DNA from 3 places in the Kocuria aegyptia genome. Region 3 is predicted to be linked to each of the others. Evidence: riboswitches for the same ligand, from Rfam matches in the RefSeq annotation. Region 3 holds a riboswitch; each other region holds the start of a gene.
The links. Region 3 has a riboswitch for S-adenosylmethionine ahead of ABD220_RS12500 (O-acetylhomoserine aminocarboxypropyltransferase/cysteine synthase family protein). Riboswitches for the same ligand answer to the same signal wherever they lie in the genome.
Positions count from the first base shown of each region.

Region 1 (6,858 bases), on a different contig from region 3:
CCGGTGCGCGGCAGCAGCGTGCCGTTCGCCGCCCAGGACCGCGCGGCCAGCACTGCGGCGCCGCCCGCGTGGACGACGAGGCCGGCGGTCAGGACGCCGCGGGCCGCCCAGAGCACCGTGCCGCGCGGCAGCACGGGGGCGCCGGCGGTGCGGAGGAACTCGGCGTAGGCGTTGAACTTCTCCTCGCCCTGGTAGATCTTCAGGTTCCCCAGCATGTGCACCAGCACGTAGCCCGAGAACAGGGCGCCGGAGGCGGCCATCGCGAGCTTGAGGTCGGCGTTCGAGAGGGCGGGCAGCAGCCCGTCCGGCGCGGAACGGGCGGTGCCTGCGGTGCGGGGGGAGTCTTTCACGGCATTCATCCTAGGGGCGGTGCGGGCCGAGACGTCACAAGTCTCAACGTCCTTGCGGAGGGGGTCACGGGCTGTCACACGGCGCTGAGGGGTCCTCTCCCGGCTCCGCGCCGGCCCCGGGGGACGCTTGTCCACCGGTGTGAGCGGCTCGTGCCGACAGGCAACGACCTCTCGGGTGGGGCAGCGCCGGCAACGACCCCTCGCGGCGGGGGCCTACCGCCGTGCGGCCAGGACGCCGGCGATGCGCTCGAGCGCCTCCTCGTTCTGCAACGAGGACCGGTCGCCCAGCGGGGCGCCCTCCCACAGCTGCGCGAGCAGGCGCCGGGTGATCTTCCCGGACCGGGTCTTCGGCAGGTCCGGGACCGCGACGACCGCCTTCGGCTTGGCGATCGGGCCGATCTCGTGCGCCACGTGCTCGCGCAGCGCCGCGGTCAGCTCGTCCGCCGGGACCCGCGCGGCCTCGGGCGCCAGCACCACGTAGGCGAGCACCGCGTGCCCGGTCAGCTCGTCGCGCACCGGGGCGGCTCCTGCCTCGACCACCCACGGGTGGGTGACGAGCGCCGACTCGATCTCGATGGTGGACAGCCGGTGCCCGGAGACGTTGATGACGTCGTCGATCCGCCCGAGGATGTAGATGTCCCCCTCCTCGTCGTAGCGGGCGCCGTCCCCGGCCAGGAACCAGCCCTGCTCCGCGTAGGCCTCCCAGTAGGAGGACAGGTAGCGCTGCGGATCGCCCCACACGGTGCGGGCCATCGAGGGGCCCGTCCGGTCCACCACCACGAAGCCCTGCACCCCGGGCGGGACCGTCTCCCCGGCCTCGTCGACCACGCGGGTCGAGATCCCCGGGACCGCACGGGTCGCGCAGCCGGGCTTGAGCACGGTGCGCGGCGCCCCGGCGTCGAACGTCCCCGGGGGCGCGAACTGCGGGTCGTGCGGGCGGGGGGACATCACGGTGGCGCCGGTCTCGGACTGCCACCACGTGTCCACGAACGGCACCTCGTCGCGGCCCAGCTGCGCGCGCAGCCAGCGCCAGGCCTCGGGGTTGATCGACTCGCCCACGGAGCCGAGCAGCCGGATCGAGTTGAGGTTGTAGAGCGGCGGGACGCCCTTCGGGAACGCCCCCATGAGGGAGCGGACCAGCGTGGGCGCCGTGTAGTACGTGGTGACTCCGTAGCGCTCGACGACCTCGAAGTGCCGGCCCCAGTGGGGGGTGTTCGGGGTGCCCTCGTAGATCACCTCGGACACGCCGTTGACCAGGGGCCCGTAGATCTCGTAGGTGTGCGCGGTGACCCACGCGAGGTCGGCGGTGCACCAGTGCACGGTCGAGTCCACCTTGGCGGGGTCGTTGACGGTGGCCAGCTCGTCCGGGCGCAGCCGCCCCTCGTCGTCGGGCACGTCCGGGAGCAGGTCGAAGAGCAGGGCGTGCGTGTAGGCGGCCTGGACGAGGTAGCCGCCCATGGTGTGCACCAGGCCCTTGGGCCGCCCGGTGGTCCCCGACGTGTAGATGATGAACAGCGGCGCCTCGGCGTCGAAGGCCTCCGGCACGTGCACGTCGGACTGCTCGGCGACCAGCTCGTGCCACCACACGTCCCGTCCGCGCGTCCACGGGACGGCGTCCTCCTCCTTGGAGTGCGTGCCCCGGGTGCCGCGCGGCAGGTCCGCGCGGCCCGGCCGGGACGTGCGGCGCACGACGACGACGTGCTCGATCGCGTTGTCGCCGCCGCAGGCCTCGTCGGCGACGGCCTTCACGGGCACCACGGCCCCGCGCCGGTGCTGCCCGTCCGTGGTCACCAGGACCTTGGCGCCGGTGTCCTCGACGCGGAAGCGCAGCGCCTCGGCGGAGAACCCGCCGAAGACCAGGGAGTGCACCGCGCCGATCCGGGCGCAGGCCAGGGTGATGATGACGGTTTCCGGGATGACGGGGAGGTAGAGCACCACGCGGTCGCCCTGCTCCACGCCCAGCGCGAGCAGGGCGTTGGCGGCGCGGGAGACCTCCCGCTGCAGGTCGGCGTAGGTGTAGACCAGCCGGTCCCCGGGCTCACCCTCGAAGTGCAGGGCCACGTGGGCGCCGCGGCCGGCCTCGACGTGGCGGTCCACGCAGTTGTGGGCCACGTTGAGCTTCCCGCCCTCGAACCACGCGATCTCCGGGACCGACCAGGTGGGCCGGCCCTGCTCGTCCGTCCCGATCCGCTCGGGACGCACGAACCGGTGCGCGGTGCTCCACGGTTCGGCCCAGTCCAGCCGGGACGCCTGGTCCTCCCAGAACGCGATCCGGGCCTCGTCGGAGACGAGCGCGGGATTGGGGGTGGGGGAGGAGGGGTTGCTCCAGCTCTGGCTCACGGTGCTGCGGTCCTTTCCCGTCTGCACAGGCCCTGTCTGCCCAGGCGCTGTCTGTACGGGCCCGGTCTGCTCGGTTCCGGCCTGCGCGGGGACTGACCGGACAGCTCCCGTGGGCGCAGGCCCCGTCCGGGCAGTCCGTGCTCGCCCGGACGGGTCCACTGTGCCAGGCGCACGTGTCAGGCCCATTTCTTGACGGCCCACTTCTCGAACACGCCCAGCAGCGCGTCCGAGGCCTTGCCGAGGACCGCCAGCAGGACGATCGCCAGCAGCAGGCGGTCGGTGCGGCCGTTGTTCTGCGAGTCGGTGAGCAGCCAGCCCAGGCCCATGGACGCCCCCAGCAGCTCGGCGGCCACCAGGAACAGCCATGCCTGGGCCAGGGCCAGGCGCAGCCCCGAGATGACCGACGGCATGACGGCCGGCAGCTGCACCGTGGTGAGCAGGCGCATCCCGTGGAGGCCGAAGGCCCGCGCCGCCTCGATGAGGTTGCGGTCCACGTGCTGCAGGGCGGCGGAGACGGTGGTGTAGACGGGGAAGAACGCGCCGATGGCCACCAGCGTGACCTTGGAGTCCTCGCCGAGTCCGATCCACAGCAGCAGCAGCGGCACCCATGCCAGGGACGGCACGGCGCGGAACGCCCCGATCGTGGGCCCCACCAGCGTGGAACCCCAGCGGGAGAGGCCGATGAAAGACCCGGCCACGAGTCCCAGCCCGGCGCCGGCCAGGAAGCCGATCAGCACGCGCTGGGTCGAGATGCCCACGTGCGTCCAGAGGTCCCCGCCGGACAGCAGGCCGATCCCGGCCTCGAGCACCGCGAGCGGGGCCGGCAGCTGCACGGCACTGAAGACCCCGGCGGTGGACAGCACGTGCCACAGCACCAGCAGCGCCGCGGGCAGCAGCAGGCCCAACCCGGTGCGCAGCAGCGGCCGCCGCCGGGGGGCCGCCGCGGCGGGGGCGGGTGCGCCGTCGACGCGCTCCGCCTCCTCGGCGGGGGGAAGCGGCTGCGTCACTGCCGGCCCCCGACCAGCTCGGCCGCGCGGGAGGCGTCGGCGTTCTCGGCGTAGGAGCTCTCCACGATGCTCCCGAGCGCCTCGTCGATCTGCTCCTGGCCGGCCACGTCGTCGGACTCGACGAAGATCGGGCCGACCTTCTCGAGGACCGCCAGCTGCTCGTCGCCGGGCACGTGATCGATGTCCAGGTTGGTGCGCTCGAGCACCTTCTCGGCCACGGACAGCTCGATCCCGGCGGCCTCGGCCAGCAGCTGCGCGGTCTCCTCGGTGTTCTCCTGCGCCCACTCCCGGGCGTAGGCGTAGACGTCCACCACGGTCTGAGCGGCCTCGGGCTGCTCCTCGAGGAAGTTCTCGTGGGCGTTGAGGAAGCCGTAGGTGTTGAAGTCGACGTTGCGGTAGAACAGCTCCGCGCCGTTCCCCTCCGCGGCGGCCATGATCGGGTCGAGCCCGGACCAGGCGTCCACCTGGCCGTTCTCCAGGGCGGCGCGGCCGTCGGCGTGCTGCAGGTTCTGGATCGTCACGTCCCCGGCGTCCACCCCGGCCTCGTCGAGGGCCTGGAGCAGGAAGAAGTACGGGTCGGTGCCCTTGGTCGCGGCCACGGTCCGGCCCGCGAGGTCCGCGACCTCCTCGACCCCGCTCCCGGCGGTGGTGACCAGGGCGGACCACTCCGGCTGCGAGTAGAGGTCGATCACCTGGATCGGGGTGCCGTTGCTGCGGGCCAGCAGCGCCGCGGAGCCCGCGGTCGAGCCGATGTCCACCGCCTCCGCCCGCAGGGCCTCGTTGGCCTTGTTCGACCCGGCGGACTGCACCCACTCCACCTCGATGCCCTCCTCGGCGAAGGCGGTCTCGAGCCATCCCTTCTCCTTGATCACCACGGAGAGCGGGTTGTAGGTGGCCCAGTCCACCCGGACGGTGCCGCCCCCGGTGGCCTCCGCCGGCGCCTCGCCGGAGCCCTCACCGGCCATGCACCCGGTCAGGGAGAGGGCCAGGACGGCGGCGAGCGCGGGGATCGTGCGGACGGAACGCTGGGACAGGGGCATGGCGGAGCCTTTCGCAGGTGCGGGCGGTGCGGGCGGTGCGAGCGGTGCGGGCGGCGCGGACTGGCGCCGCGACCGGATCTGGCGAGCGGGGCGGGAGGGTCCGCGTCAGCGGGTCGCTGGGTGGTGGGCGTCGACGCCGAGGTGGCTGAGGAGCTGCACGCGCAGCTCGGCCAGGACGTCGGAGGCCCGGTCCCGGGGGCGTTCCCCCGGCACCGCGAGGACCGTGCTGATCGAGGCGGGAGCGGTGGGCCCGGTCCGGCCCAGGACCACGATCCGGTCCGCGAGCTGCAGCGCCTCGTCGACGTCGTGGGTGACGAGCAGGACGGTGGTGGGCTGGGCCGCGTGGATCGTGAGCAGGAGGTCCTGCATCTGCAGCCGGGTCAGGGCGTCGAGTGCGCCGAAGGGCTCGTCGAGCAGCAGGACCCCGGGGTTGCGGGCCAGGGCGCGGGCCAGGGACGCGCGCTGGGCCATGCCGCCGGAGATCGCGCGGGGGCGGTGGCGGGCGTGCGCGGTGAGCCCGACCAGGCGCAGCAGGTCGTCGATCACGGCGTCCCCCTCGTCCCGGGGCAGCCCGCGGGGCAGGCCCAGACGGACGTTCTCGCGCACGGAGCGCCACGGCAGCAGACGCGGCTCCTGGAAGGCGACCGCGCAGCGCGGGTCGATCCCGGACACCGGGGTGCCGTCGATGAGCACCCGGCCCGTCGAGGCGGTGTCGAGGCCCGCGGCGGCCCGCAGGAGCGTGGACTTGCCGCACCCCGAGGGCCCCAGGATCGCCAGGACCTCGCCGGGCCGGGCCGTGACGTCGACGTCCTGCAGGACGTGGTGCGTCTCGTGGTCGGCCGGGAAGGCCTTGCCGACGTGCTCGAACGCCACCGAGAAGGCGCGCTTCGGGGTGCCCGGCGCGGCGGACGGCGCAGAGCCCAGCAGAGAAGTGCTCATGGTCAACTCCATCGGTCCTGGCATTAGCACCTCGCACGGAGGATCAGACGGATCCGTGCCGGTTGCTGCGACGTCGACGAGCCAGGTCTCTCAGCCGCTCCGGATGGTTACGCCATCCATTGAACGGCCTCGGCGTGTTCCCTGGCAAATCCGCCGCATCCGGGGTCGCTGCGGCGCAGCGCTGGCACGGGAGCCCTCCGTGCCCCACCATGGACCCATGACGAGCCGCAACGCCCCGGCCCGGGCGGACCTGGTGCGCGACGCCTGCACGGCGTTCGGCGCGGTCCTCGACGGGCTCGGCGACGACGACTCCTGGGCCGCCACGGGATGCACGGGGTGGACGGTCCGGGACCTCACCCACCACTGCGCGATGGACGCGCTGCGGGGGCTGGTCGCCCTGCACACGCCCACGACCGCCCGCCCGGACCGGGACGCCGCGACCTACTGGACCGGCCGGGGCGGCGACCCCGCGGGGGCCGCCGAGGACCGGCGCCGCACCCGCGTGGCCGCGTCCATGGCCCGGGACTGGGACCCGGTGCGCGAGCTCTACCGCGAGTCCGCCCGGGCGCTCGTGCACGCGGCGGAGCACTGCGGCGGCGGAGTGGTCCGCACCCAGGGGCACGTGCTGCGGGTCGAGGACCTGCTGAGCACCCTCGCCGTGGAGGCCACGGTGCACCACCTGGACCTGATCCAGGACCTGGACGGCTCCCCGGGTCCCGCCGTGGACGGGCTCGCCGAGGTGCGCCGGGTGCTCACCGACCTGTGGGAGCGCGAGCCGCTCGAGCACTGGAGCGACGAGCACTTCGCCCGCGTGGGCACCGGCCGGGCGGAGCTGACCGCCCCGGAGCGTGCGGTGCTGGGCGCGCACGCGGACCTCCTGCCGCTGTTCTCCTGAGATTCCCGCCCGCGAGCCGGCACGTGTCGGCGACCGCTCGACCTTGAGCGCGTCCGGTGGCGGACACGTGCAATCTCGCGCGGAGGGGGGAGTTCCGTGCCAGGCTGGTGCCATGGCCCGCAACGACCCCGCCGTCCTCGACCGTCTCATGTCCCGGCCCGGCCGGTGGGCCGTGGTGGGACTGACCGGCAACACCGCCCGCCCGGCGCACTCGGTCGCCCGGCGGATCCGGGACGACCTCGGCATGACCATCGTCCCGGTGAACCCGAAGGGCGAGCCGGTGCACG
Region 1 is NZ_BAAAOA010000046.1:279,508-286,365, forward strand. It holds gene ABD220_RS15605 (succinate dehydrogenase/fumarate reductase transmembrane subunit) at 1-359, opposite strand, end outside; gene ABD220_RS15610 (AMP-binding protein) at 564-2,690, opposite strand; gene ABD220_RS15615 (ABC transporter permease) at 2,867-3,697, opposite strand; gene ABD220_RS15620 (aliphatic sulfonate ABC transporter substrate-binding protein) at 3,694-4,737, opposite strand; gene ABD220_RS15625 (ABC transporter ATP-binding protein) at 4,843-5,676, opposite strand; SAM riboswitch class I at 5,682-5,786, opposite strand; gene ABD220_RS15630 (maleylpyruvate isomerase N-terminal domain-containing protein) at 5,894-6,571, shown strand; gene ABD220_RS15635 (CoA-binding protein) at 6,684-6,858, shown strand, end outside.
Region 1: linked by a shared signal. The riboswitch ahead of ABD220_RS15625 (ABC transporter ATP-binding protein) and the one ahead of ABD220_RS12500 (O-acetylhomoserine aminocarboxypropyltransferase/cysteine synthase family protein) in region 3 are both predicted to bind S-adenosylmethionine.

Region 2 (6,858 bases), on a different contig from region 3:
TGGACGAACCGGTAGGACCCGCCGCTGCGGCAGTCGAAGCCGTCGATCCGGGTCTCGAGCCCGCGCGGGCCGATCCACTGCCGGTACAGCTCCGGGTCCGTGTGGGCGCGGAAGACCTCGGCCGCGGGGGCGTCGAACTCGCGGGAGTAGTCGACGCAGGGGACGCCCTCGGGCGCCGTGACGTGCAGGGGGTTGGGCATGACGTGCTCCTCGGTGGTGGACGGCTCAGCGGACCCGGGCGGCGAGCAGCTCCTCGAGCCGCTCGTAGCCGTCGGACAGCCCGCTCTCCATCCCGGAGCCGGCCATGCCGTCACGGGCCTCCTGGGAGGCGTGGACGGTGTGGCCGACCAGCCGGCACCGGCCGTCCCCGAGGTCCTCGAAGCGCAGGTACTCGAGCTCGACCACGTCCGGGTAGCCCCCGAACTCGAAGGTCTGGACCACGAGCTCGTTCTCGCGCACGGTGTGCAGGACGCCGCGGAACGCGTAGGAGACGCCGTCCGGGCCGGTGTGGTGGTACTCGTAGGCGCCGCCGGTGCGGAAGTCGTAGGAGTCGACCTCCACGTGCGTGCCGCGCGGCCCCAGCCACTCGCGCAGCAGGGCGGGATCGGCGTGCGCGCGGAAGACGTCGGCCACGGGGTGGTCGAACTCGCGCTCGAAGTCGATGAACGGGAGGCCGTCGGGGACGGTCAGGTGCAGAGGGTGTCCCATGGTTCAGTCCTGGGTGTGCTCGCCGCGCTCCGCGGCTCGGGTGTCGAGCACGGCGTCGAGGCGGCGGAACTGCTCCTCCCGGACCAGCCGGTACCGGTCGATCCATGCGGTGAGCGCCTCGAGCCGTGCGGGGTCCAGATGGACGGGCCGGCGCTGGGCGTCACGGGTGCGCGTGACGAGCTGCGCCTGCTCGAGAACCTGGATGTGCTTCGAGATCGCCTGCATGGAGATCGCGAAGGGTTCCGCCAGTTCGGTGACCGTGGCCGGTCCGCGGCTGAGCCGGGCGACGATGCGGCGGCGGACCGGGTCGGCGAGGGCCAGGAAGGCCTTGTCGAGGAGGTCGTCGTCGCCGAGGTCCACGGTGTTTGTCAACTGATTCCTTGATCAACCTGTTGGTTGTTAAAGGCTAGGTCTCCCGCGCTGCCCCGGCAAGGTCCGAGACCGGATCGTGACGGACGGGTCCCCTGCCGGGCTCCGCGGGCTCAGAGGGCTCCGCGGCCTCCGAGGGCTCCGCGGGGAGCTGCGGCGCGCCGGGTCCGGTGCGCGGCCGCACGGCGGCGGCCAGACAGGCCGCCGTGACGACGGCCAGTGCGGCCGCCACCCCGCGGTTGACGAAGAACGCGTGGATCTGGGAGTGGTTGCTGAGCACCGTGTACCAGAGGGGCACGGCCAGGGCGGGCAGGCCCAGCACGGCAGCGAGTGCCCACCGGGCCGGGCCTCCACGGCGCAGCGCCAGGGCCAGGCCCGCGCCCGCCGCGAGCAGGCAGCCGGCCAGCACGAGCCCCGAGGTGGGCACGACCTCCCACCAGTAGGCGAGGTTGCGGCGCACGCCCGCGCCGAACGCCTCGGAGACGCCCGCGTGGTCGCCCCCGGTGCGGTTCCCCACGTTTCGGCGGACCACCTCCAGCGTGGCCGGGACGCCCAGGAAGGCGGCGGCGAAGACCCACCGGGCGAGCCACGTGAGAGCGAAGGCCGCCGGCCAGACCAAGCCGCTCACGACCACGGCCGCGACGGTCCCCCGCAGCGCCCCGGTGCGGCACCAGACCACCGCGCCCACCACGAACGAGGACATCGCCCAGGGCACGGCGGGGGTCGTGAGGAGGTCGACGAAGCAGAACAGCGCCGCGCCCAGCGCCACCCCCGCGTACGCGGTCCGCGGCGAGCGCCCCGCCCCGAGCGCGGCGAGGACCACCGACAGGAAGATGAAGGCGATGGAGATCGACTGGCTGAAGGACGTCGAGGGCGTGGACAGCAGGTTGGTCCCCACCAGGTAGGGCAGGGTCAGGGCCAAGGCCACGGCGGCGGAGGTCCGGGCGCGGACCGCGAGGAACGCCCCGCCCAGGGCGAGCACCATGAGGGTGCCCGAGACGATCCGCAGGCCCTCCAGGCCGGTCAGCGCCAGCACGGGGCGGGTGAGCACGGTGTAGCCCGCCCAGTACTTGTAGTAGTCGTTGTCGGTGAGCACGGCCCCCTCGGACAGGGCCCGCAGCTGCTCCGGGCCGCCGCCGCAGGTGGCGAGCCGGGGCATCCGGACCGCCCGGCTGAACGCCGACTCCTCCGGGGACGCGCCCAGGCCCGTGCCGGCCACGACGCATTCGGTGAAGGTGTCCGCGGGGCCGCCCATCCGGTCGATCGTCCCGTGGGGGCCGTAGGTGCCGTCCTCGACCGCCGCCAGCAGGTGCTCGACGATGGGCCGGTCCGGCACCGCCTGGCCCGCCGTCAGCAGCCCGAACAGGGCGAACTGCAGGACCACGAGCATCCCCAGCCCCTGGGCCCAGGGCAGCAGGGGGAGCAGACGGGACCGCGGCCCCTCCCGCCCCGCACTCACGGCAGCTGCCGCCGCTGCTCCGCGCCGTGGGACCCCGCCCGGTACGGCACGTCCCCGCCGCTCCACGGGGGCGCCGGCTGCCGCAGGTAGAACAGCCGGGAGGCCTCCCGGCGGATCTTGGCCTGGCCGCTCAGCAGCACGCCCATGAGCAGGAACACCCCGGCCAGGATCACCAGGGAAGCGGCCAGGAACGCGGTCGGGAAGCGCGGGACGAGGCCGGTGCTCGCGAACTCCGCGACCACGGGCAGGCCGAGGGCCAGCCCCAGCACGAACAGCGCCAGCGAGAAGGCCCCGGTGACGAGGAACGGGCGCTCGTGGAAGAGCAGCTGCCCGAAGACGCCCAGGATCCGGAAGCCGTCGTGATAGGTCCGCAGCTTGCTCTCGCTGCCCTCCGCCCGGTCGCGGAAGCCGACGGCGACCTCGGCCTGGGGCATCCGCGCGTTGACGGCGTGCACGGTCAGCTCCGTCTCGATCTCGAAGCCCCGGGAGAGACCGGGGAAGGACTTGACGAAGCGGCGCGAGAAGACCCGGTAGCCGCTGAACATGTCCGAGACCTTCCGCCGGAAGGCGAAGGTGACGAGCGCGTTGAAGAACCTGTTGCCGGACTCGTGCCCCGACCGGTAGGCGGTGCTGGTGACCTGCCGGCGCACGCCGACCACGTGGTCGTAGGGCCCGGCCAGCAGCGTCTCGATCAGGGTGGGGACATCGGCCACGTCGTAGGTGTCGTCGCCGTCGATGAGCACGTAGACGTCGGCGTCGAGGTCCGCGAAGGCGCGCCGGACCACGTTGCCCTTGCCCTTCTCCTCCTCACGCCGCACGTGCGCCCCCGCACGCCGCGCGGCCTCGGCGGTGCCGTCGGTCGAGCAGTTGTCGTAGACGTGCACCTCGATGCCGGGCACCGCGGCGAGCAGGTCGGTCACGACCCGTGCCACGGCCGCCTCCTCGTTGTGGCAGGGCACGACGGCGACGATGCGGGGGGTGGAGAGCATGGGCACTCGCTCCTGCGGTGGCGGGCGGGGATGGCTCGTCCATTATGACGAGCGCGCGCGGGGCGCAGGCCTGCGCTCCGCCGCCCGTGCGTCGCCGCGCGTCCGTGTTGCGCCCTGTGACGTCGCGGTCGTCACAGTCGGCGCACCGGCGTCTTCTGGGCGCCGGCACTTGGCAGCACGGCGGGGCAGCCGGTGGAATGGGGTCTGCATCTATCCAGAGCGGCTGAGAGACCTGGCTCGTCGACGCCGCAGCAACCATCCGCGCCCCGCCACGGGGCGCGGAACGGTGCTCCCGCCAGGACCGATGGAGCTGTCGCAGCCTCCCGGGTCCACCCCGGGACGGCTGCTGCCCTCCCTCGGGGTGACCCTTGGAGGAAGAACGTGACACCACGCCCGATCGCCCGGCCGGCGCCGCCGTCCCTGTCCTACGAGCTCTATCCACCGCGCAGCGCGGCGAGCGCCGACACGCTGCTGCGGACCATCGAGGCGCTCGAGTCCACCCGCCCCGATCACGTCTCGGTGACGTACAGCGGGGACGAGCAGCGCCGGGACAGCTCCCTCGCCCTGCTCGACCACCTGCTGGCGCGCACGAGCCTGCGGCCCCTGGCGCACCTGACGTGCGTCGGCAGCACCCGGGCCGAACTGGAGCGGACCGTGGCCACGCTGGTCCGCCGCGGCGTCCGCGGCGTCCTGGCCCTGCGCGGGGACCTGGACCCGGGGGCGGAGCCGGGCGAGCTGCGGCACGCCGGGGAGCTCGTGGAGCTCGTGCGCGAGGTCGAGCAGCGCCACACGGCGGCCCTGGCGGCCGGCCGGCTCGCCGTGGGCGTGGCCGCGTACCCGACCCGGCACCCGGAGTCGCCCTCGTTCCGCCACGACGTCGAGGTGCTGCTGGCCAAGCAGCGCTCCGGGGCGGACTTCGCGATCACGCAGGTCTACTTCCGCCCGCAGCGCTACGAGCGACTGGTCGCGGCGGCACGGGCGGCCGGGGTGACCATCCCGATCGTCCCGGGGATCATGCCGGTCACCGACCCGCGGCGGCTGCGGACGCTGTGCCGGCTGGCCGGCCTGGCGCCCCACCCGGGTCTGGCCGCCGCGCTGGAGGACGCGCCCGGTCCCGTCGAGCGGCACCGGGCCGGGGTGGCCTTCGCGGCGCGGCTGGCCCGGGCCGCTCTGGACGCCGGTGCCCCCGGCCTGCACCTCTACACCTTCAACGAGCACCGGGCCGTGCTCGACCTGCTCGAGCACGTGGACCTCCCGCGCGTCCCGCACGTGCCCGTCCCGCTCGACGAGCTGCTGCTCCCCGCCTGAGCACGCGCTGCCCCACCGTTCCGCACGACCTCTCGACACCTCTTCAGGAGATTTTCATGACCACTGTCCCGTTCCCCGCCGCCACCATCACCGGCTACCCCCGGATCGGCCGCCGCCGCGAGCTGAAGAAGGCCCTCGAGGCCTACTGGGCCGGGCGCTCGACCCGCGAGGAGCTCGAGTCGGCGGCCGCCGACCTGCAGCTGGCGACCTACCGCCGGCTCGTGGAGCTGGGCCTCGGGGCCCAGGACTCCTCCCTGCCCGCGGCCTTCCCCCTCTACGACCAGGTCCTGGACACCACCGTGGCCCTCGGGGCGGTCCCGTCCCGCTTCGCCGACCTCGCCGACGCCGAGGGCCGGCTCGACCTGGACGCGAGCTTCGTGCTCGCCCGCGGCGACGCCGGGCGCGCTCCGCTGGAGCTGACCAAGTGGTTCGACACCAACTACCACTACCTCGTGCCCGAGATCGGCCCGCGGACCCCGTTCCGCGCCACCGCGGACCGGCTGGTGGCCGACGTCCGCCGCGCCGCCGCGCACGGCTTCACCGTCCGGCCGGTCCTCGTGGGCCCCGCGTCCTTCCTCCTGCTCGCCAAGGCCGACGACGACGCCCCCGCGGGCTTCGACCCGCTGCAGCGGCTCCCCGAGCTGCTGCCCGTGTACGCGGAGCTGCTGCAGGAGCTCGCCGCGGCCGGCGCGGACTGGGTGCAGCTGGAGGAGCCGGCTCTCGTGGCGGACCAGCACGTCCCCGCCGAGCAGCTCGCCTCGGCCGTGTGGGACGCCTACACGGCCCTGACCGCCGTGGCCGGGCGCCCGCAGCTGTTCGTCACCACCTCCTACGGCTCCCCCGGGCCGCTGCTGCACCCGCTGGCCTGCTCCGGGGTGGAGGCCCTGCACCTGGACCTCGTCAAGGGCGCGACCCCGGCACCCGAGGAGCTGGAGTTCTTCCGGGGCGAGGACTCCGCCGTGCTCGTGGCCGGCGCCGTGGACGGGCACAACGTGTGGCGGGCCGACCTGGCCGGCGGGCTCGACCGGCTCGCGGAGCTGGCCCGCGGCGGCGCCCAGGTGTCCGTGGCCTCCTCCACGTCCCTGTTCCACGTCCCGCACGACGTGGCCGAGGAGACCCGGCTGGACCCGCAGCTGCGGAGCTGGCTGGCCTTCGCCGATCAGAAGGTCGGCGAGATCGTCACCCTGGCCCGCGGTCTCGCCGCCGGGGCGGAGGCGGTGGCGGGGCAGCTGGCCGAGGCGGCCGAGGCCCGCCGCACCCGGCAGGACGCGGCGGGGGTCCGGGACGCGGCCGTCCGCGAGCGCGCCGGCTCGCTGACGGCCGCGGACATCGAGCGGGCGGACGCGGCGGTCCGCCGGGCCGCGCAGGAGGGCCGGTCCTTCACGGCGTCCGGGCCCCTGCCCCCGCTGCCCACCACCACCACCGGCTCCTTCCCCCAGACCGCCGAGGTCCGGGCCGCCCGCGCCCGGCACCGCGCCGGCGCCCTCACGGACGCCGAGTACGACGCCTTCCTGCGGGAGGAGATCGAGCGGGTCGTGCGGCTGCAGGAGGAGCTGGGCCTGGACGTGCTGGTGCACGGCGAGGCCGAGCGCAACGACATGGTCCAGTACTTCGCCGAGCACCTCGACGGCTTCGCGACCACCGTCCACGGCTGGGTGCAGTCCTACGGCTCCCGCTGCACCCGCCCGTCGATCCTGTGGGGCGACGTCAGCCGACAGGGCGAGGGCCTGCGCGGCGAGGCGTTCACGGTCCCGTGGATCCGGCACGCCCAGTCCCTCACCGACCGCCCGGTCAAGGGCATGCTGACGGGCCCGGTGACGATCCTCGCGTGGTCCTTCGTGCGCGACGACCAGCCGCTCGGGGAGACGGCGAACCAGGTGGCGCTCGCGCTGCGGGACGAGGTCGCGGACCTCGAGGCCGCCGGGATCGGGATCATCCAGGTGGACGAGCCGGCGCTGCGGGAGCTCCTGCCGCTGCGCCGGGCGGACCAGCCCGCCTACCTCGGCTGGTCGGTGGACGCGTTCC
Region 2 is NZ_BAAAOA010000046.1:206,710-213,567, reverse strand. It holds gene ABD220_RS15300 (SRPBCC family protein) at 1-200, opposite strand, end outside; gene ABD220_RS15295 (SRPBCC family protein) at 226-708, opposite strand; gene ABD220_RS15290 (ArsR/SmtB family transcription factor) at 712-1,068, opposite strand; gene ABD220_RS15285 (hypothetical protein) at 1,115-2,536, opposite strand; gene ABD220_RS15280 (glycosyltransferase) at 2,533-3,525, opposite strand; SAM riboswitch class I at 3,733-3,836, shown strand; gene ABD220_RS15275 (methylenetetrahydrofolate reductase) at 3,907-4,833, shown strand; gene metE (5-methyltetrahydropteroyltriglutamate--homocysteine S-methyltransferase) at 4,890-6,858, shown strand, end outside.
Region 2: linked by a shared signal. The riboswitch ahead of ABD220_RS15275 (methylenetetrahydrofolate reductase) and the one ahead of ABD220_RS12500 (O-acetylhomoserine aminocarboxypropyltransferase/cysteine synthase family protein) in region 3 are both predicted to bind S-adenosylmethionine.

Region 3 (6,858 bases):
GCCGCCGCCCTGCGGGGCGGGGGTCCCGGCCCGGTCCCCGGTGTCCACGGAGATCAGCGGGGCGCCCACGTCGAGGGTCTGCCCCGAGGCGCCGTGCAGCCGGTGCACGGTCCCGGCGAACGGGCACGGGACCTCCACGGCGGACTTGGCGGTCTCCACCTCGGCGATCGGCTGGTCCACGGCGACGGTGTCGCCCACCTGGACGAGCCAGCTCACGAGCTCGGCCTCGGTCAGTCCCTCGCCGAGATCCGGCAGGGTGAACGTCTTCACGGTCATGGTCAGTCCTCCCACTGCAGGTCGTCCACGGCGTCGAGGATGCGGTCGACGCTGGGCAGGTAGTGCTCCTCGAGCTTGGGCGCCGGGTAGGGGATGTCGAAGCCGGTCACGCGGCGCACGGGCGCGGCCAGGGAGTGGAAGCAGCGCTCCTGGACGCGGGCCACGATCTCGGCCGCCACGGACGCGAAGCCCGGCGCCTCCGCCACGACCACCACGCGACCGGTCCTCCGCACCGACGCGGCGACCGTCTCGTCGTCGAAGGGGACGATGCTGCGCAGGTCCACGACCTCGAGCGAGCGCCCCTCGGCGGCGGCGGTCGCCGCGGCCGCCAGGGCGGTCGGCACGGACGGCCCGTAGGCCAGCAGCGTGGCGTCCTCGCCGGCGCGGGCGACGACGGCGCGGCCCCCCCGGCGCTCGGGCGCCCGGTTCTCGTAGCGGTCCTTCAGCTCTGCCAGGTCCACGGGGGCCTTGGACCAGTAGAGCTTCTTCGGCTCGAAGAACACGACCGGGTCGTCGGAGTCGATCGCCTCGCGCAGCATGAGGTAGGCGTCCTCGACCGTGGCCGGGGTGAAGACCTTCAGGCCCGGGGTGTGGGCGTAGTAGGCCTCGGAGGAGTCGCAGTGGTGCTCCACGCCGCCGATGCCGCCCGCGTACGGGATCCGGATGACGATCGGCAGGCGCACGGCGCCGCGGGTGCGGTTGTGCATCTTCGCGATGTGCGAGGCGACCTGCTCGAAGGCCGGGTAGGCGAAGGCGTCGAACTGCATCTCGATGACGGGTCGCATCCGGTTCATCGCCATGCCCACGGCCATGCCGGCGATCCCGGACTCGGCCAGCGGGGTGTCGAAGCACCGGGTGCGGCCGAAGCGCTTCGTCAGCCCGTCGGTGATGCGGAAGACGCCGCCGAGGGTGCCGACGTCCTCGCCGAAGACGACGACGGCGTCTTCGGCGGCCAGCGCGTCGGCCAGGGCGGTGTTGAGGGCCTGGGCGAAGCTGGCGGGCTTGACCGCCGGGGCCTCGCCGGCCGGGGCGGTGGCGTGCAGGGTGCTCACTGTCCGGTCTCCTCTCGGGCGAGCTCGGCGGCCAGGAACTGCTCCTGCTCGGCGAGCTGCGGGGTCTGCTCGGTGTAGACGTGGCGGAACAGCTCGAGCGGGTCGATCTCCACGTCGGCGTTCATGCCGTCGCGCAGGACCGTGGCGACGTCCTCGGCGGCGGCGGCGATGCGCTGCTCCGCCGCGTCGTCGAGCACGCCCTCGGCGCCGAGGTAGGCGCGCATCCGGGTCACCGGGTCCTTGGCGATCCACTCCTGCACCTCGGCGTCGTCCCGGTAGCGCGTGGCGTCGTCGGCGTTGGTGTGCGCCTGCATGCGGTAGGTGTGCGCCTCGACGAGCAGGGGCTCGGACTCGGAGCGCGCCAGGTCCACGGCGCGGCGCAGGGTGGCGAGCAGCGCCACGAGGTCGTTGCCGTCCACGCGCTCGCCCGCCATGCCGTAGCCGACCGCCTTGTGCGCGAGGCTCGGGGCGGCGGACTGCTGGGACAGGGGCACGGAGATCGCGTAGCCGTTGTTCTGCACGAAGAACACGACCGGCAGCTTGAACACGGCCGCGAAGTTCAGGGCCTCGTGGAAGTCGCCCTCGCTGGTGGCGCCGTCCCCGCACATGGCCAGGACCACGGTGTCCTCCCCGCGCAGCTTGGCGGCGTGGGCCACGCCCACGGCGTGCAGCAGCTGGGTGGTGAGCGGGGTGGACTGGATGCCCACGCGGTGCTCGTACGGGTCGTAGCCGCCGTGCCACTCGCCGCGGAAGATCGCCATGACCTGCAGGGGGTCCACACCCTTGGTCATGACCGCCACGGTGTCCCGGTAGGTGGGGAACAGCCAGTCGCCCTCCGCGAGGCACAGGGCGGCCGCCACCTGGCAGGCCTCCTGGCCGTGGCTGGACGGGTAGACGGCCATGCGGCCCTGGCGGACCAGGGCGGAGTTCTGGTCGTTGACCCGCCGCCCGACCACCAGCTTCTCGTAGGCCTCCAGCAGGACGTCCCGGGCCGGAAGCGGGTACTCGTGGCCGGGGCCGGTGCCCTGCTCCTCGGGAGCGAGCAGCCGCCCGCTCGGATCGACCATGCGGATCTCGCCGCGTGCCGGGAGCATGTACTGCTCCGGCGTGATGCCGAAGGTCTGGGAGGCCCGGAGGATGGGGTCCTCGGGGGTCTCGACGGTCTGGCTCATGATGTCCCCTCGGTCGGTCCCGGCCCGCTCGCAGGCCCGGGGAGGCAGGAAGGCTGGTGCAGCTCTGTCTTCCCAGTATGGGAACCGGGCATGCTTCGTATCCACAAAGCCGGAGAAGTGGAGAAGTCTGAGACAGACGGTGCACCGTGCGTGGACGAAATGTTCTAGTGTGGCGTGGAGCACACGCATTCGTCCGACCCGGTCCGGACGCTGCGCCGACCCACCCCGAGGAGCCCGCCGTGCCTTCCACCCCCGTGCCGCTGGACGAGACCGACCGGAAGATCCTCGAGGAGCTGTCCCGGGACGCGAGGCAGTCGGTGACCGCCATCGCCGCGGCCGTGCACGTCTCCCGCGCCCACGCCTACGCCCGGATCAACCGGCTCCGGGACGAGGGAGTGATCCTGCGCTTCAGCACCGTGATCGACCCGGTGCGGGCGGGCCTGCAGGCCTCGGCCTACGTGACGCTCAAGCTGCAGCAGAACACCTGGCGGGAGCTGTGCGCCCAGCTCCAGGCGATCCCCGCCGTGCACCACATCGCCCTGGTGGGCGGGAACTTCGACGTCATGCTCCTGGTGCGGGCCGTGGACACCGTGCACCTGCGGCAGGTGATCTTCGAGCACATCCAGCAACTGCCCGGCGTGGTGGACACCCAGACGTTCCTGATCTTCGAGGACATCGACACCCGGGCATGACACGCGGGCCTGACGCACGGACCGGACACCGGCGCACGTCCGGTGTCATGAACCGTCACGGTCGTCATCTTCCGTCGCGGAGGGACACCGACTACCTCTGCGCATAGTGTTGTTCCAGCTTCACGAGACGTGACCGCCAAGCTCCGACTGGGTCACGCACCAACCCCATGCTCATTGGGTGGTTCGGATGAGGAAGCGGCCTGCATCTTCCGCGGCGTGCCCACCCGGCGCACGCGGACGACCGGTGCGGGTAAGAGCAAGGCACAGGAGCAGCGCCATGTCCATCCCCGTGACCGACCACGACCTCGCGACCCGGCAGATCCACGCCGGCACCCACGACCAGGTCACCCAGCGCACCCTGACGGTGCCGATCTACCAGACCGCGGCGTTCGAGTTCCCGGACTACGAGGCGGCCCGGCAGATGTTCGCCCAGACCCGCGCGGGCTTCACCTACACGCGCACCGGCAACCCCACGGTGGCCGTGCTCGAGCAGCGGATCAGCGACCTCGAGGGCGGTGCGGGCGCCGTGGCGACCGGCTCCGGGCAGTCCGCCGTGGCCGTCGCGCTGCTGGCCCTCCTCGGCCAGGGCGCCGGCAAGCACCTCGTGGCCTCCGAGAAGCTCTACGGCGGGACGGTGGACCTGCTCACCGACTCCTTCGCGGACTACGGCATCGAGGTCTCCTTCGTGGACCCGACCGCCCCGGGGGCGTGGGCCGCGGCCGTGCGCCCCGACACCCGGGCGTTCCTGCTGGAGTCCATCGGCAACCCGCTGGCCACCCTGCCGGACCTGCCCGGCATCGCCGACGTCGCCCGGGCCTCCGGGGTCCCCGTCGTCGTCGACAACACCCTCGCGTCCCCGGCCCTGTACCGGCCGCTGGAGAAGGGCGCCGACATCGTGGTGCACTCGGCCACCAAGTTCCTGGGCGGGCACGGCAACGCGCTCGCCGGGGCGGTCGTGGACGGCGGGAGCTTCGACTGGTCCGCGCGGCCCGAGAAATGGCCGCAGTTCACCCAGGCCCGTGCCCGCTGGGGCGGGCTGAGCCTCGCCGAGAAGTGCGCCGGGGCCAGCCCCTACCTGCACCTGGTCCGGGCGAAGTACGTGCACGACCTCGGCACCACGCTGTCCCCGTTCAACGCCAGCCAGATCCTGCAGGGCACCGAGACCCTGGACCTGCGCGTGGCCCGCCACACGGCCTCCGCCCTCGAGGTGGCCGAGTTCCTGGCCGGCCACCCCACCGTTGCCCGCGTCCACCACCCCGGCGTGCCCGGGAACCCCGGCGCCGGGATCGCCGCCCGGGACTTCCCGCGCGGGATCGGCTCCGTGTTCTCCTTCGACCTCGCCGCCCCGGACGGCGCCGTGGGCCCGTTCATCGACTCGCTCCGGCTGTTCAAGCTGGTCGCCAACATCGGGGACACCCGCAGCCTCGTGGCCCACCCGGCGGCGATGACGCACTGCCGCCTGACTCCCGAGCAGCGCCGGGCCGGCGGGATCGCCGAGACCACGATCCGGCTGTCGATCGGTCTCGAGTCCCCCCAGGACCTCGTGGCCGACCTCGGCCAGGCCCTCGACACCGTCCAGACCTCCCGGAAGTGAGCCCCGCCATGACGTCCGCCACCGAGACCCGCACCCGCCACCGGGGCTTCACCACCACCGCCGTCCACGCCGGCCAGGAGCCCGACCCGCTGACGGGGGCGGTCATCCCGCCGATCTACCAGACCTCCACGTTCGCCCAGGACGGGATCAACGTGCTGCGCGCCGGCCACGAGTACAGCCGCGGCTCCAACCCCACCCGCAGCGGCTTCGAGGCGCAGCTCGCGGCCCTGGAGCGCGGCGAGCGCGGCTTCGCGTTCGCCTCGGGGATCGCCGCCGAGGACGCCCTGCTGCGCGCGGTGCTGCGCCCGGGCGACCACATCGTGCTCGGTGCCGACGGCTACGGCGGCACCAACCGGCTGATCACCACGGTCCTCGCCCCGTGGGAGATCGCGCACACGCCCGTGGACATCACGGACCTCGACACCGTCCGGGCGGCGGTGCGGCCCGGCGCCACGAAGGTGCTGTGGCTCGAGACGCCGTCCAACCCGCTGCTCGGCATCGCCGACGTCGCGGCCTGGGCCCAGCTGGCCCGGGACGCCGGGGCGCTGCTCGTCGTCGACAACACCTTCGCGTCCCCGTACCTGCAGAACCCCCTCGAGCTCGGTGCGCACGCCGTGGTGCACTCCACCACCAAGTACATCGGCGGGCACTCCGACGTGCTCGGCGGAGCCGTGGTCGTCGGGACGGCCGAGTGGCGCGGGGCCCCGCTCGCCGAAACCGTCGGCTTCCAGCAGTTCGCCGCCGGCGCCGTGGCCGGCCCCCAGGACAGCTACCTGGCCGCCCGCGGGCTCAAGACCCTGAGCCTGCGGATGGAGCGACACCAGGACAGCGCGCAGCAAATCGCCGAGTGGCTCCTGGAACGCCCCGAGGTCTCGCAGGTCCTCTACCCCGGGCTGCCCGAGCACCCCGGCCACGCCCTCGCCGCCGCGCAGATGCGCGGGTTCGGCGGCATGGTCTCCTTCCGGCTCGCCGGCGGGGAGGCGGCGGCCCGGACGGTGGCGGAGGGCACCCGGCTGTACTCGCTGTCGGTGAGCCTGGGCGGGGTGGAGTCCCTGATCTGCTACCCCTCGGAGATGACGCACGCCTCCGTCCGGGGCACCGCGCTGGCCGTGCCCGTGGACCTGGTGCGGCTCTCGGTGGGCATCGAGGACGTCGAGGACCAGCTGGAGGACCTCGAGCGCGCGCTCGCCGGCGTCGCCTGACCCGGCGCCCCGCCGCTGACGGCGCTAGCCTGGGGCGCATGAGCAGCAGCACCCCGCAGAACGGCACCCCGCAGAACGGCGCCGCGCACGACGCCGCCCCGCTCGAACTCCCCGGGCCCGTGGTGAGCGCTCCCTGGCTGGCCGAGCACCTCCACGACCCCCGGCTGGTGCTCGTGGACGCGAGCTCCACGCTCAACCGGGCGGAGGAGGCCCTGCCCGGGGCAGTGCTCCTGGACCTGGACGGGGACTTCTCGGACCCGTCCTCCGGCCTGCCGCACACGGCGCCCCCGGCGGAGCAGCTGACCGCGGCGGCCCGTGCGCTCGGCATCTCGCGCACCAGCACGGTGGTGGCCTACGACGGGAAGGGGATCTTCGCGTCCGCCCGGGTCTGGTGGATGCTCCGGACCGCGGGCTTCGACCGGGTCGCCGTCCTGGACGGCGGCCTCCCGGCGTGGGTCGCCGAGGGCCGGCCCACCGGGACGCACGCCGCACCGCCCGCCCAGCCCGGCGACGTGGAGCTCGTGCCCCGTGCGGGCGCCTTCGCCGGGGCGGAGGACGTCGCCCGCGCCCTGGCCGACCCGGACGCCACCGTCCTGGACGCCCGCTCCGCCGGCCGGTTCGCGGGCACCGAGCCCGAGCCGCGGCCGGGTCTGCGCCCCGGGCACATGCCGGGGGCGGTCAGCCTGCCCTACACCGACCTGCAGGATGCGCACGGCCGGCTGCTGCCCCTGCCGCAGCTGCGGGAACGGATCGCGGCGGCCGCGCCCGAGGGGCGGATCGTCACCAGCTGCGGGTCGGGCCTCACGGCGTGCGTCCTGGCGCTCGGCGCCCACCTGGCCGGGCGTGAGGACGTCGCCGTCTACGACGGCT
Region 3 is NZ_BAAAOA010000029.1:137,828-144,685, forward strand. It holds gene ABD220_RS12480 (dihydrolipoamide acetyltransferase family protein) at 1-276, opposite strand, end outside; gene ABD220_RS12485 (alpha-ketoacid dehydrogenase subunit beta) at 279-1,328, opposite strand; gene ABD220_RS12490 (thiamine pyrophosphate-dependent enzyme) at 1,325-2,500, opposite strand; gene ABD220_RS12495 (Lrp/AsnC family transcriptional regulator) at 2,740-3,192, shown strand; SAM riboswitch class IV at 3,311-3,432, shown strand; gene ABD220_RS12500 (O-acetylhomoserine aminocarboxypropyltransferase/cysteine synthase family protein) at 3,470-4,786, shown strand; gene ABD220_RS12505 (cystathionine gamma-synthase) at 4,795-5,988, shown strand; gene ABD220_RS12510 (sulfurtransferase) at 6,027-6,858, shown strand, end outside.